Regions from separate parts of the Pseudomonas sp. AC070 genome, predicted to be linked through region 1. Evidence: predicted binding sites of a transcription regulator. Region 1 holds the regulator's gene; the other holds the start of a gene.
The links. The regulator sigma-54, encoded in region 1, starts transcription at its own class of promoters, with help from an activator protein. The targets are predictions, from matches to a motif close to ANTGGCATNNANNTTGCTNT.
Positions count from the first base shown of each region.

Region 2: flgB (flagellar basal body rod protein FlgB) is a predicted target of sigma-54. The motif match lies at 2,652-2,671, and genes of this name have one in related genera.

Region 1 is NZ_OZ409871.1:932,633-937,961, forward strand. It holds gene pmbA (metalloprotease PmbA) at 1-190, shown strand, start outside; gene ACZZ0Q_RS04060 (HPr family phosphocarrier protein) at 242-514, opposite strand; gene rapZ (RNase adapter RapZ) at 549-1,403, opposite strand; gene ptsN (PTS IIA-like nitrogen regulatory protein PtsN) at 1,422-1,886, opposite strand; gene hpf (ribosome hibernation-promoting factor, HPF/YfiA family) at 1,901-2,209, opposite strand; gene ACZZ0Q_RS04080 (RNA polymerase factor sigma-54) at 2,335-3,846, opposite strand; gene lptB (LPS export ABC transporter ATP-binding protein) at 4,006-4,731, opposite strand; gene lptA (lipopolysaccharide transport periplasmic protein LptA) at 4,731-5,303, opposite strand; gene lptC (LPS export ABC transporter periplasmic protein LptC) at 5,290-5,329, opposite strand, start outside.
Region 2 is NZ_OZ409871.1:3,738,752-3,744,080, forward strand. It holds gene flgE (flagellar hook protein FlgE) at 1-999, opposite strand, end outside; gene ACZZ0Q_RS16795 (flagellar hook assembly protein FlgD) at 1,031-1,708, opposite strand; gene flgC (flagellar basal body rod protein FlgC) at 1,729-2,181, opposite strand; gene flgB (flagellar basal body rod protein FlgB) at 2,196-2,603, opposite strand; gene cheR (protein-glutamate O-methyltransferase CheR) at 2,859-3,686, opposite strand; gene ACZZ0Q_RS16815 (chemotaxis protein CheV) at 3,742-4,668, opposite strand; gene flgA (flagellar basal body P-ring formation chaperone FlgA) at 4,750-5,329, shown strand, end outside.

The sequences.
Region 1 (5,329 bases):
TTCGCGCGGTGCCGGTGGCTACTGGGTGGAGAACGGGGAGATTCAGTTCCCGGTGCAGGAGGTGACCATTGCGGGCAACCTGCGCGACATGTTCAAGCAAATCGTCGCGGTGGGTAACGATCTGGAGCTGCGCAGCAACGTGCGCACCGGGTCGGTATTGATCGAGAAAATGACAGTGGCCGGTAGCTGATGCCGGCCGGCGCACGCCTGTCGTGCGCCGCGCTTGCTTAAGCGCTGGGCTTTATTCGCCTTCGTCGAAGCGGTTGTTGATCAGCTCCACCAAGGCCGCCAGCGCTTCGTCGCCTTGCTCGCCCTCGGTGCTCAGGTGAATGTCGGTGCCTTTGCCGGCGGCCAGCATCATGACGGCCATGATGCTCTTGCCGTCCACACAGCTTTCCGGGCTGCGGCCAATGCGAATCTGGCAGGGGAAACGTCCCGCCACGCCGACGAATTTGGCAGCGGCGCGTGCGTGCAGGCCGAGCTTGTTGATGATGGTGATTTCACAGGCAGGCATCGCTGCTTAAGTCCTTCTATAGAGTCCCGCGGTTCTAGAGATCGCGGTGACGAACCTGGATGTTTTTCAGGGTTTTCTTCAGTTCTTTTCCCAGCCGGTCCGCCAGGTATACCGAGCGATGATGACCGCCCGTGCAGCCGATGGCCACGGTGACGTACGAGCGGTTGCTGGCGGCAATGCGCGGCAGCCATTTGTGCAGGTAGGCGTAAATGTCGTCGTACATTTCCTGTACGTCCGGTTGTTCCTGCAAATAGTCCGACACCACCGAATCCAGGCCCGAATGCTCACGCAGTTCGGGTTTCCAGTACGGGTTGGGCAGGCAGCGCACGTCGAATACCAAGTCGGCATCGACCGGCATGCCACGCTTGAAGCCAAACGACTCGACCAAAAACGCAGTGCCCGGCTCCGGTTTGTTCAGCAGGCGCAGCTTGAGGGTGTCACGAAGTTGGTAGAGGTTGAGGTGCGTGGTGTCGACCTTGAGGTCGGCCAGGTCGGTGATCGGGCTCAGCAGCACACTTTCATCGCGGATGGCTTCGGCCAGCGAACGCTCGTCCGTGGTCAGCGGGTGGCGGCGGCGAGTTTCGGAGAAGCGCTTGAGCAGGGTTTCGTCGTCGGCGTCCAAGTACAGCACATCGCACTGAATGTGACGGGCGCGCACTTCGGCGAGCAGTTCGGGAAAGCGTTTGAGCTGGCTGGGCAGGTTGCGTGCATCGATGGACACGGCCACCAGCGGTTGAACCAGTTCGGTGTGCAGCAGGGAGCGTTCGGCCAACTCGGGCAAGAGCCCGGCGGGCAGGTTGTCGATGCAGTAGAAACCGTTGTCTTCAAGCACATCGAGCGCTGTGCTTTTACCTGAACCGGACCGGCCACTGACGATGATCAAACGCATGCACAGTCACCTGTTCGTCTAGCGGCCGTTTTGAACGTCGACGACGACCTGGTAAAGACTTTCGCTGGTTGGGGCGTGGCGCAATTGGTCACGAACCTCGCTGCGATCAAGCATGCTGGCGATCTGACGAAGCAATTCCAAGTGCTCATCGGTGGCCGCTTCGGGCACCAACAGCACAAACAGCAAGTCGACTGGCGCGCCGTCGATGGCGTCGAAATCGACTGCGGAATCGAGACGCAGCAGGGCGCTGATGGGAGCCGTGCAGCCCGGCAGGCGGCAATGCGGAATGGCGATGCCATTGCCAAAGCCGGTGGAGCCGAGTTTCTCGCGCGCCACCAGGCTTTCGAAAATGTCTTGGCCATCGAGGTCGGGCAACTCGCGTGCGACCAGGTTGGCGATTTGTTCGAGTACGCGCTTTTTGCTGCCTCCCGGCACGCCCACGAGGGAGCGGCCGGGGGTCAGGATATTTTCAAGTCGAATCATGGGTTGGGGTGGTGTCAGCGAGCTGTGGCGCCTTGCAGGCGACCCAGTTGCTTTTCCTTATGTTTGATAAGTTGGCGGTCGAGTTTGTCGGTGAGTAGATCGATGGCTGCGTACATGTCGTCATGTTCGGCGTTGGCGACCACTTCGCCCCCGGCGATGTGCAAAGTCGCTTCGATTTTCTGCTTGAGCTTCTCGACCTCCATGGTCACTTGCACGTTGGTGATCTTGTCGAAGTGGCGTTCCAGTCGACTGAGTTTCTCGTCGATGTAGTCGCGTAGGGCGTCGGTCACATCCAGCTGATGTCCACTGATGTTGACTTGCATACCGCTTTCTCCTTATTGCCGTGTGTAAGAGACAAGCTAACGGGCTTGTCGCCGGAACACTTTGGCCTTGGATCAGTGTAGCCGTCTTGCCAGCGCCAGGTTCGCAGGCGAACCGTGTCAGGCGTTTACATCAGTCGCTTACGTTCACTGGAAGGCGCTATCCCGAGGGATTCGCGGTATTTGGCGACTGTGCGACGGGCTACCTGAATGCCCTGTGCCTCCAGTAAACCAGCGATCTTGCTGTCACTCAACGGCTTTTTCGCATTTTCCGCCGCAACCAGTTTTTTGATGATTGCGCGTATCGCCGTTGACGAGCATTCGCCGCCTTCGGAGGTGCTGACGTGGCTGGAGAAGAAGTACTTCAGCTCATAAATGCCACGCGGGGTGTGCATGAATTTTTGCGTGGTAACGCGCGAGATCGTCGATTCATGCATGCCCACCGCTTCAGCAATGTCATGCAGAACCAGCGGCTTCATGGCTTCGTCGCCGTAGTCGAGAAAGCCCCGTTGGTGTTCGACGATCTGGCTGGCCACTTTCATCAATGTTTCGTTGCGGCTTTGCAGGCTCTTGATAAACCAACGCGCCTCTTGCAGCTGATTGCGCATAAAGGTGTTGTCAGCGCTGGAGTCGGCGCGACGAACGAAGCCGGCGTACTGCGGATTGACCCGCAGCTTGGGCATCGCTTCCTGATTGAGCTCCACCAGCCAGCGGTCGTTGTGCTTGCGCACGATCACGTCGGGCACCACGTACTCCGGCTCGCTCGCTTCAATTTGCGAACCCGGGCGCGGGTTGAGGCTTTGAATCAGTTCGATGACCTGACGCAGCTCGTCTTCCTTGAGCTTCATGCGGCGCATCAGTTGGCTGTAATCGCGGTTGCCGAGCAGGTCGAGGTAATCGCCTGCCAGGCGCTGCGCTTCGGCCAGCCACGGGGTTTTTGTTGGCAACTGACGCAGTTGCAGCAACAGGCATTCGCGCAGGTCGCGGGCGCCAATGCCGGACGGTTCGAATTGCTGGATGCGGTGCAGCACGGCTTCGACTTCGTCGAGCTCAATATCCAGCTCCGGATCGAACGCCTCCAGCACTTCTTCTAGGGTTTCTTCCAGATAACCCTGATCGTTGATGCAGTCGATCAGGGTGACGGCAACCAGGCGGTCCTTGTCGGACATCGGCGCCAGGTTGAGCTGCCAGAGCATATGGCTTTGAAGGCTTTCGCCAGCCGAGGTGCGGGTGGTGAAATCCCACTCGTCATCGTCGTTGGAGGGCAGGCTGCTGGCGCTGGTTTGGTAGATGTCTTCCCACGCCGTGTCGACGGGAAGCTCATTGGGAATGCGTTCGCCCCATTCGCCGTCTTCCAAGTTGTCGACGGTGGGCGCCGAGGTTTCTTGGTAGCTAGTGTCTTGGTAGGACTCTTCGTTGTTCGGTGCGGGCGGCGCACTTTCGGCACCATCGGCCAGCGGATCGCTGTTATCGAAGTCCTCGCCTTCTTCCTGGCGTTCGAGCATGGGATTGGACTCCAGCGCCTCCTGAATCTCTTGTTGAAGATCCAGCGTGGACAGTTGGAGTAAGCGGATGGCTTGTTGCAGCTGCGGTGTCATCGTCAGCTGCTGGCCCATTTTTAGGACGAGCGATGGTTTCATGGAGGGGGCTTAAGACCTTATTCGCCGGCGCATACGCGCTTCCACAACGAGGGCGCCGAAGCGCCACCAGGAAGCAAATTATATGCCTAAGTCTGAGGCGTTTGCCTAGTCCTCAATCGAAGTCTGTAGTGCGCATCTGATTGCGGCTACAGAACGCTCTTAGAGGCGGAATTCGTGACCCAGGTAAACCTCTTTCACCAACTGGTTGGCGAGGATGGTTTCAGCGTCGCCTTCGGCAATCAATTGGCCGTCGTTGACGATGTACGCGGTCTCGCAGATATCCAGGGTTTCACGCACGTTGTGGTCAGTAATCAACACGCCAATGCCTTTGGCTTTGAGGTGATGAATGATCTGCTTGATGTCGCCAACCGAAATCGGGTCTACGCCAGCGAAGGGCTCATCGAGCAGGATGAACTTCGGCGCGGTGGCCAGGGCCCGGGCGATTTCTACACGGCGGCGTTCACCACCGGACAAGCTCATGCCGAGGTTGTCGCGAATGTGGCTGATGTGAAATTCCTGCAACAGGCTTTCCAGTTCCTTGCGGCGGCTGGCGCTGTCGAGCTCTTTACGCGTTTCCAGAATGGCCATGATGTTATCGGCCACCGACAGCTTGCGGAAAATGGACGCTTCCTGCGGCAGGTAGCCGATGCCGGCACGTGCGCGGCCGTGCATGGGCAGGCTGGTGACGTCGTCCTGGTCGATCAGTACGCGGCCCTGATCGGCATTGACCAGGCCCACGATCATGTAGAAGCACGTGGTTTTGCCGGCGCCGTTAGGACCCAGCAAGCCAACGATCTGGCCGCTTTCGATCGACAGGCTGACATCACGAACCACCTGGCGGCCTTTGTAGGCTTTGGCCAGATGTTGGGCTTTGAGAGTCGCCATTACTGCGCCTGTTTGTCGGCTGGTTGAGCGCCAGCGGGTTTGTTCTTGGGCTGGATGACCATGTCGATGCGTGGGCGCGGTGTGGTCACGTTGGTGCCATTGGCGCGGCCGGCGTTGACGATCTGGCGCTGGGTGTCATAGACGATTTTCTCGCCTTCGAAGGTGTTGCCTTCCTGAATCACCTTGGCTTGGTCGATCAGCACGATGCGGTCTTTAGCGGCGAAGTATTGGATGGTCAGGCCATAGGCCTTGACGATCTCTTTGTCGACCGCTGGCTTTTGCTCGTAGTAGGCGGGGGTGCCCACGGCGGTGAACACTTCGATGTCACCCGTGGCGTTTTGCGTGATGGTCACTGTGTGGCCAGTGATCTTCATGCTGCCCTGGGTAATGACGACGTCGCCGCGGTATACGGCTACGCCTTGTTTGTCGTCGAGTTCAGCACTGTCGGCCTGCACGCGAATGGGTTGCTCGCGGTCCGTTGGCAATGCCCAGGCGCTGGAGCTGGCAATCGCCGCACCCAGACTCATGAGCAAGGACAGGGTGTGAAGGGAGAATTTATTAACGAACCTCATGCTGGCCTCTTACGTTGGACAGCAGG
Region 2 (5,329 bases), 2.8 Mb from region 1:
GTCAATTTCCAGGCCCGACAGTTGGCCGGTGGTGTAACCGTCCTGGGTGACTTTGTTAACGGCGAAGGTGCTGGATACCTGCGAGGAGCCGCGGATATCCAGGGTCACCGCTGTCGAGGCGGCGGCGCCATTGGCAGACCACACCGGTGGCGTGCCGCCGTCGGATTGCGCCGGCACCCAGTTGTTGATGCTGAGTTTGTTGTTGGCGTAGGTCAGGCCAGCGGTATTTGGCGTAACGGTTGCCAATTGGCCGGCGCCGTCGAAGGTCAACGTCGAGTTCAACGGCGTAGTGCTGGTCGGATCCTGCGGGTTACGGCCGTCGATCAGTACGTTCATGGTCCAGTTGTTCGCCACGGGCGGAGTTGCCGCTGGGTTGGCGTTGTTCAGGAAATACTGGGTCATGACGTGGGCGTTGCCCTGGGCGTCGTAAATGTTCACCGAGGTGGACGAGGTGTAGGTGGTGGGATCCGCCGGGTCGAACGGCGTGGTGGTCGGCGCCTTGCTCGAGGAGTTCAGGTTGAAGCTCTGGGTAATCGCGGTAGTGGCACGCGGCGCCTGGTTGGCGGTTTGAATGCTCAGGTTGCCGACGATGCCGTTTTGCAGCTGGCCGTTGCCGTCTACCGAATAGCCCTGCAGGTTGTAGCCGTTGTTATCGACGATAAAGCCTTCTTTATCAGTACCGAAGTAACCGGCACGGGTGTAGCTGATCGAACCGTTGTTGCTGGTCACGAAGAAGCCGTTGCCGTTGATACCCATGTCCAGGGCGTTTTCGGTGTAGTCGATAGTGCCCTGGTTGAACAGCTGCGCCACGTTGCCGAGCAACACGCCGCTGCCGATGGCGTTGCTGCTGGAGGCCAGCATGGACGAGGAATACAGGTCTTGGAATTCGGCACGGGACTGTTTAAAGCCCACGGTGCCGGCGTTGGCGATGTTGTTACCAGTGATATTCAGGTCACTGGAGGCGGCTTTGATACCGCTAAGTCCGATATTGAACGACATGGGATGCTCCTGAACGCCGGGTTGCCGGCAGTTATTGACCTATCACTTGAACTTTGGAAATGCCGATGCTGCCGAGCCCTGCGAGGTTGAGCAGCATTTCGCCGCCGTTGATCCCCAGGGTCACGCTGTCGACGTTGGCCGGCAGGCTGGTGCCCATCGCCACTTCTTTGCCTCCGACCGACGCCTTCGCTTCGAAACTGTATTTGCCAGGCGGCAAGACGTTGCCGCTGGAATCTTTGCCATCCCACATAAACGTGACCTGGCCGGTTTTCTGCTGCCCCAAGTTGACCCGCGCCACTTGCGAACCCTTGCTGTCGAGCACGTTGACGAACAGGTTGTCGGTGCCGCTGGTGAGGGCAATCGAGCCTTTGAACGTTTCCTTGGTGTCGACCATGGCGGTGTCGGTGGACAGAATCACTTTGCGGCCCACCAGCGACGAGGCTTGCAACGCCTGCGACGACTGGGTGCTGGAAAGGATGCTTTCCACGCTGGTGTTGAGGTTGTCCAGACTCTCCACCTGGGTGAACTGGGCCAATTGCGCCACGAATTCACTGTTGGTTTGCGGGTCCAGCGGGTTCTGGTTGTTCATTTGGGCTACCAGCAATTGCAGGAACTGATCCTTGCCGAGGGTCTTGTCCTGGGTACCAGTGTCCTTAATGGCGTACTGATCAAGGACTGATGACTGGTTGCTTACGCTATCGACGGCCATTTCTTACCCCTAAGTCCGGCTTACTGACCCAGGGTCAGCACCTTGGTCATCATTTGTTTGGCGGTATTCATCATTTCGGTATTGGTCTGGAACGCGCGGCTGGCGGAGATCATGTCGGCCATCTCTTCCACCACGTTGACGTTGGGGTAGTAGACGTAGCCGTCTTTATCCGCCGCCGGGTGATTGGGTTCGTAGCGCGGTGTCAGGCTGCTCTGGTCTTCCACCACACCCATGACCTGCACGCCACGACCGGAGTTGTCCTGGTCGGCGAACAGCGAACCACGGTCGCCGTTCTGCTGCGCTTGCTGGTCGGTGAACACGGTGGCGAACACCGGGTGACGGGCGCGGTAGGTTTTGTCGACGCTGGAGGACACGGTCTCGGCGTTGGCAATGTTGCTGGAGATGGTGTTCAGGCGGGTGGTCTGAGCACTCATGCCGGTACCGGCGATATTGAACACACTGGAAAGGGACATGGCAGTGGTCTCCGTTATTCGCCGCGAATCGCAGCAACAAGGCCTTTGAATTTGGCGTTCAGCAGGGTGAAGCTGGCTTGGAACTGCACAGCGTTTTCTGCGTAATTGGATTGTTCGATTTGCTCGTCGACCGTGTTCTGGTCAATCGAGGGCTGCGTCGGCACGCGGAATTTCAGGCCCGGATCGGCAATGGCCATGCCTTCAGCGGCAATGTGGCCGGTGTTGGTGGTGGCCAGAGAAACCGGCGAGCGCTGGGTCTTTTCAGCCTGGGCGGCGAGCACCGAGGCGAAGTTCAGGTCGCGGGCTTTAAAGTTGGGGGTGTCTGCGTTGGCCAGGTTGTTGGCCAGCACTTCAGCGCGCTGGGCGCGGAAGCCCAATGCCTTTTCGTGAATGCCGAGTGCTGAGTCGAAGCTGATGCTCATGTCTGCGAACCTTTGCCAATGGGCCAACGGGTTTTCTGTGCAAGACACTTAGCAAAGGCTATGCCAACTAATTTATCTCTTTAATTTCAAAGGCTTACTTGGAATAGCAGCCAATTTTCCAGCGCAACCGGCAAGGCTTTTCCGCTGCCCGGCAATGGCAACGACGGCAAGAGGATGCAAATTTGCCGCTTGGGGGCAAACGCCAGGCAATAAAAAAGGAGGCATGTGGCCTCCCTTTTTGGCATCGCTACGACGTTATTTAACCTTGTAGATGATGCCAGGACTGCATTGCACCATCTGATAGTGATCCGGCAGGCCGTTAAGCGCTTCGGATGCACCGAGGAACAAATAGCCGCCCGGTTTCAAGGTGGCGTGAATGCGCAGCAGGATGTCTTTCTTTACTTCGGCGGAGAAGTAGATCAACACGTTCCGGCAGAACACGATGTCGAACTTGCCAAGGCTGGCGTAGCTGTCGAGCAGGTTCAGTGCACGGAATTCGACACGGGTACGAATGGCCGGCTTGATCGCAAAGCGGCCGTTGCCTTTGGGATCGAAGTAGCGCTGCAAACGTTCTTGCGACAAACCCCGACCAATCGCCAGACTGTCGTACTCACCGGATTTACAGGCCTGCAGCATGGCGCTGGATAGATCGGTGGCGACAATCTGCACGCCGCCTTTGAGCTGGCCCAGGTTGCTGCGCTCGAACTCATCGGTAGCCATCGACAACGAATACGGTTCCTGCCCCGAGGAAGACGCCGCCGACCAGATGCGCAAGCGCGCGCTGGGGTTGGCTTTGAGCAACTCGGGATAGACGCGATTCTTTAATACTTCGAAGGGATAGGTGTCACGAAACCACAGGGTTTCGTTGGTGGTCATGGCATCAACCACCTGCTCGCGCAACCCGCCGCGCGGCGTGCTTTGCATGCGTTGCACCAGTTCACCGAGGGATTTGATGCTGTTCTGTTCCATCAGCTTGTTGAGCCGGCTGGAGACCAGGTATTGCTTGTTGGCCCCCAACACGATGCCACAGGCCTTTTCCAGGAAGATCCGGAACTGCTCAAAATCCACGTTACCTGAAGACACTAGCGCTGCCTCACCATACCTGTAGGTTTGCTAAAGGGCCGTGCGGCCCTCAGCTTCAATCTGAAACGTTAATGCGTTCAATCACGCGGTTGGCCAAATCGTCTGGCCGGAATTTGGCGAGGAAATCGTCGGCCCCCACCTTCTTCACCATAGCTTGGTTGAATACGCCCGACAGGGAAGTATGCAGGAGGATGTGCAGCTTCTGCATGCGCGAGTCCGCACGAATCTCCGCGGTCAGCGTGTAGCCATCCATTTCCGGCATTTCGATATCGGAAATCAGCATGATGAATTCGTCTTCCGGACGCTTGCCCTCGTCTGCCAACTTGCGCAGAAATTCCAGGGCCTGGCGGCCATCGTTGAGCGCTGTCACTTCAACGCCCACAGACTGCAGACAACGAGTGACCTGCTTTCGTGCCACCGACGAGTCGTCAACGATCAGCACGTGTTTGGTCACCGCCTTGCCTTGCGTCTCGACGTCGATCACCCCAGCGGTGATGGCTTCGGAAATAGGCGCCACCTCGGCGAGGATTTTCTCCACGTCGATGATTTCCACCAGTTGCTGGTCCAGGTGGGTCACTGCCGTGAGGTAGTGATCGCGCCCGGTGCCCTTGGGTGGCGGATGGATTTCTTCCCAGTTCATGTTGACGATGCGTTCAACCGAGCGCACCAGAAAGCCCTGAACCTTGGTGTTGTATTCGGTGATGATCACGAAGCTGCTGTCCAGATCCGCCAGGCCCGCACGGCCGGTGGCCATGGACAGGTCAAGAATCGGAATGGTGCCGCCGCGAATGTTGGCCACCCCACGAACCACCGGGCTGGATTTGGGCATGATCGTGAGCTTGGGGCACTGCAGCACCTCTTTCACCTTGAACACGTTGATGCCATACAACTGTTTGCTGTCCAGGCGGAATAACAACAGCTCCAGTCGGTTTTGCCCCACCAACTGCGTACGCTGGTTAACCGAGTCCATCACTCCGGCCATACCCTGCCCCTCATTAATATGTTGACCACCGTGCCCCCGCTTAGCCTAGCAGCCGGCACGGGCTTTGCTTTGTAGCTGAGCATGAAACTGAAAACGCCACTTTTTCGACGCTTATCGTTCCGACCACACCTGGCGGCCGGATCATGGCTGGCTTTGCTGGCGTTAGGCCACATTAACAGTGCGGCCGCTGAGCTGACATTACCTGAACAACTTATCGGCGCAAGCCAAGGCTTTCTTGAGGTCACGGTTCAGGACTATTTAGAGCGTAGCGAAATCCAGGCGCGGCAAGAGATTCAAATTAATCGACTCGACCCGCGGTTGCAGTTGCCCCTGTGCGATCAAGATTTGACCACCTCGCTGGAAAGCCCGGCGCAACCCGTTGGTCGGGTGACCGTGCGGGTGAGCTGCGAGGGTTCCACGCCCTGGACGGTCTTCGTGCCCGCCCAGGTAAAGCTGTACCGCAAGGTGGTCATCGCGATTCGGCCGCTCAAGCGCGGCGTGCAACTCAGCGAGGCCGACGTAGCGCTGGTGGAACGTGACGTTGGGTTGCTGACGCAGGGTTACATGACCGACATGGGCCAGGTGCTCGGCACCACCCTGACACGCGGCGTGATGACCGATCAGGTGCTGGCGCCTGTCACCATCGAACAGGCCAAAGCGG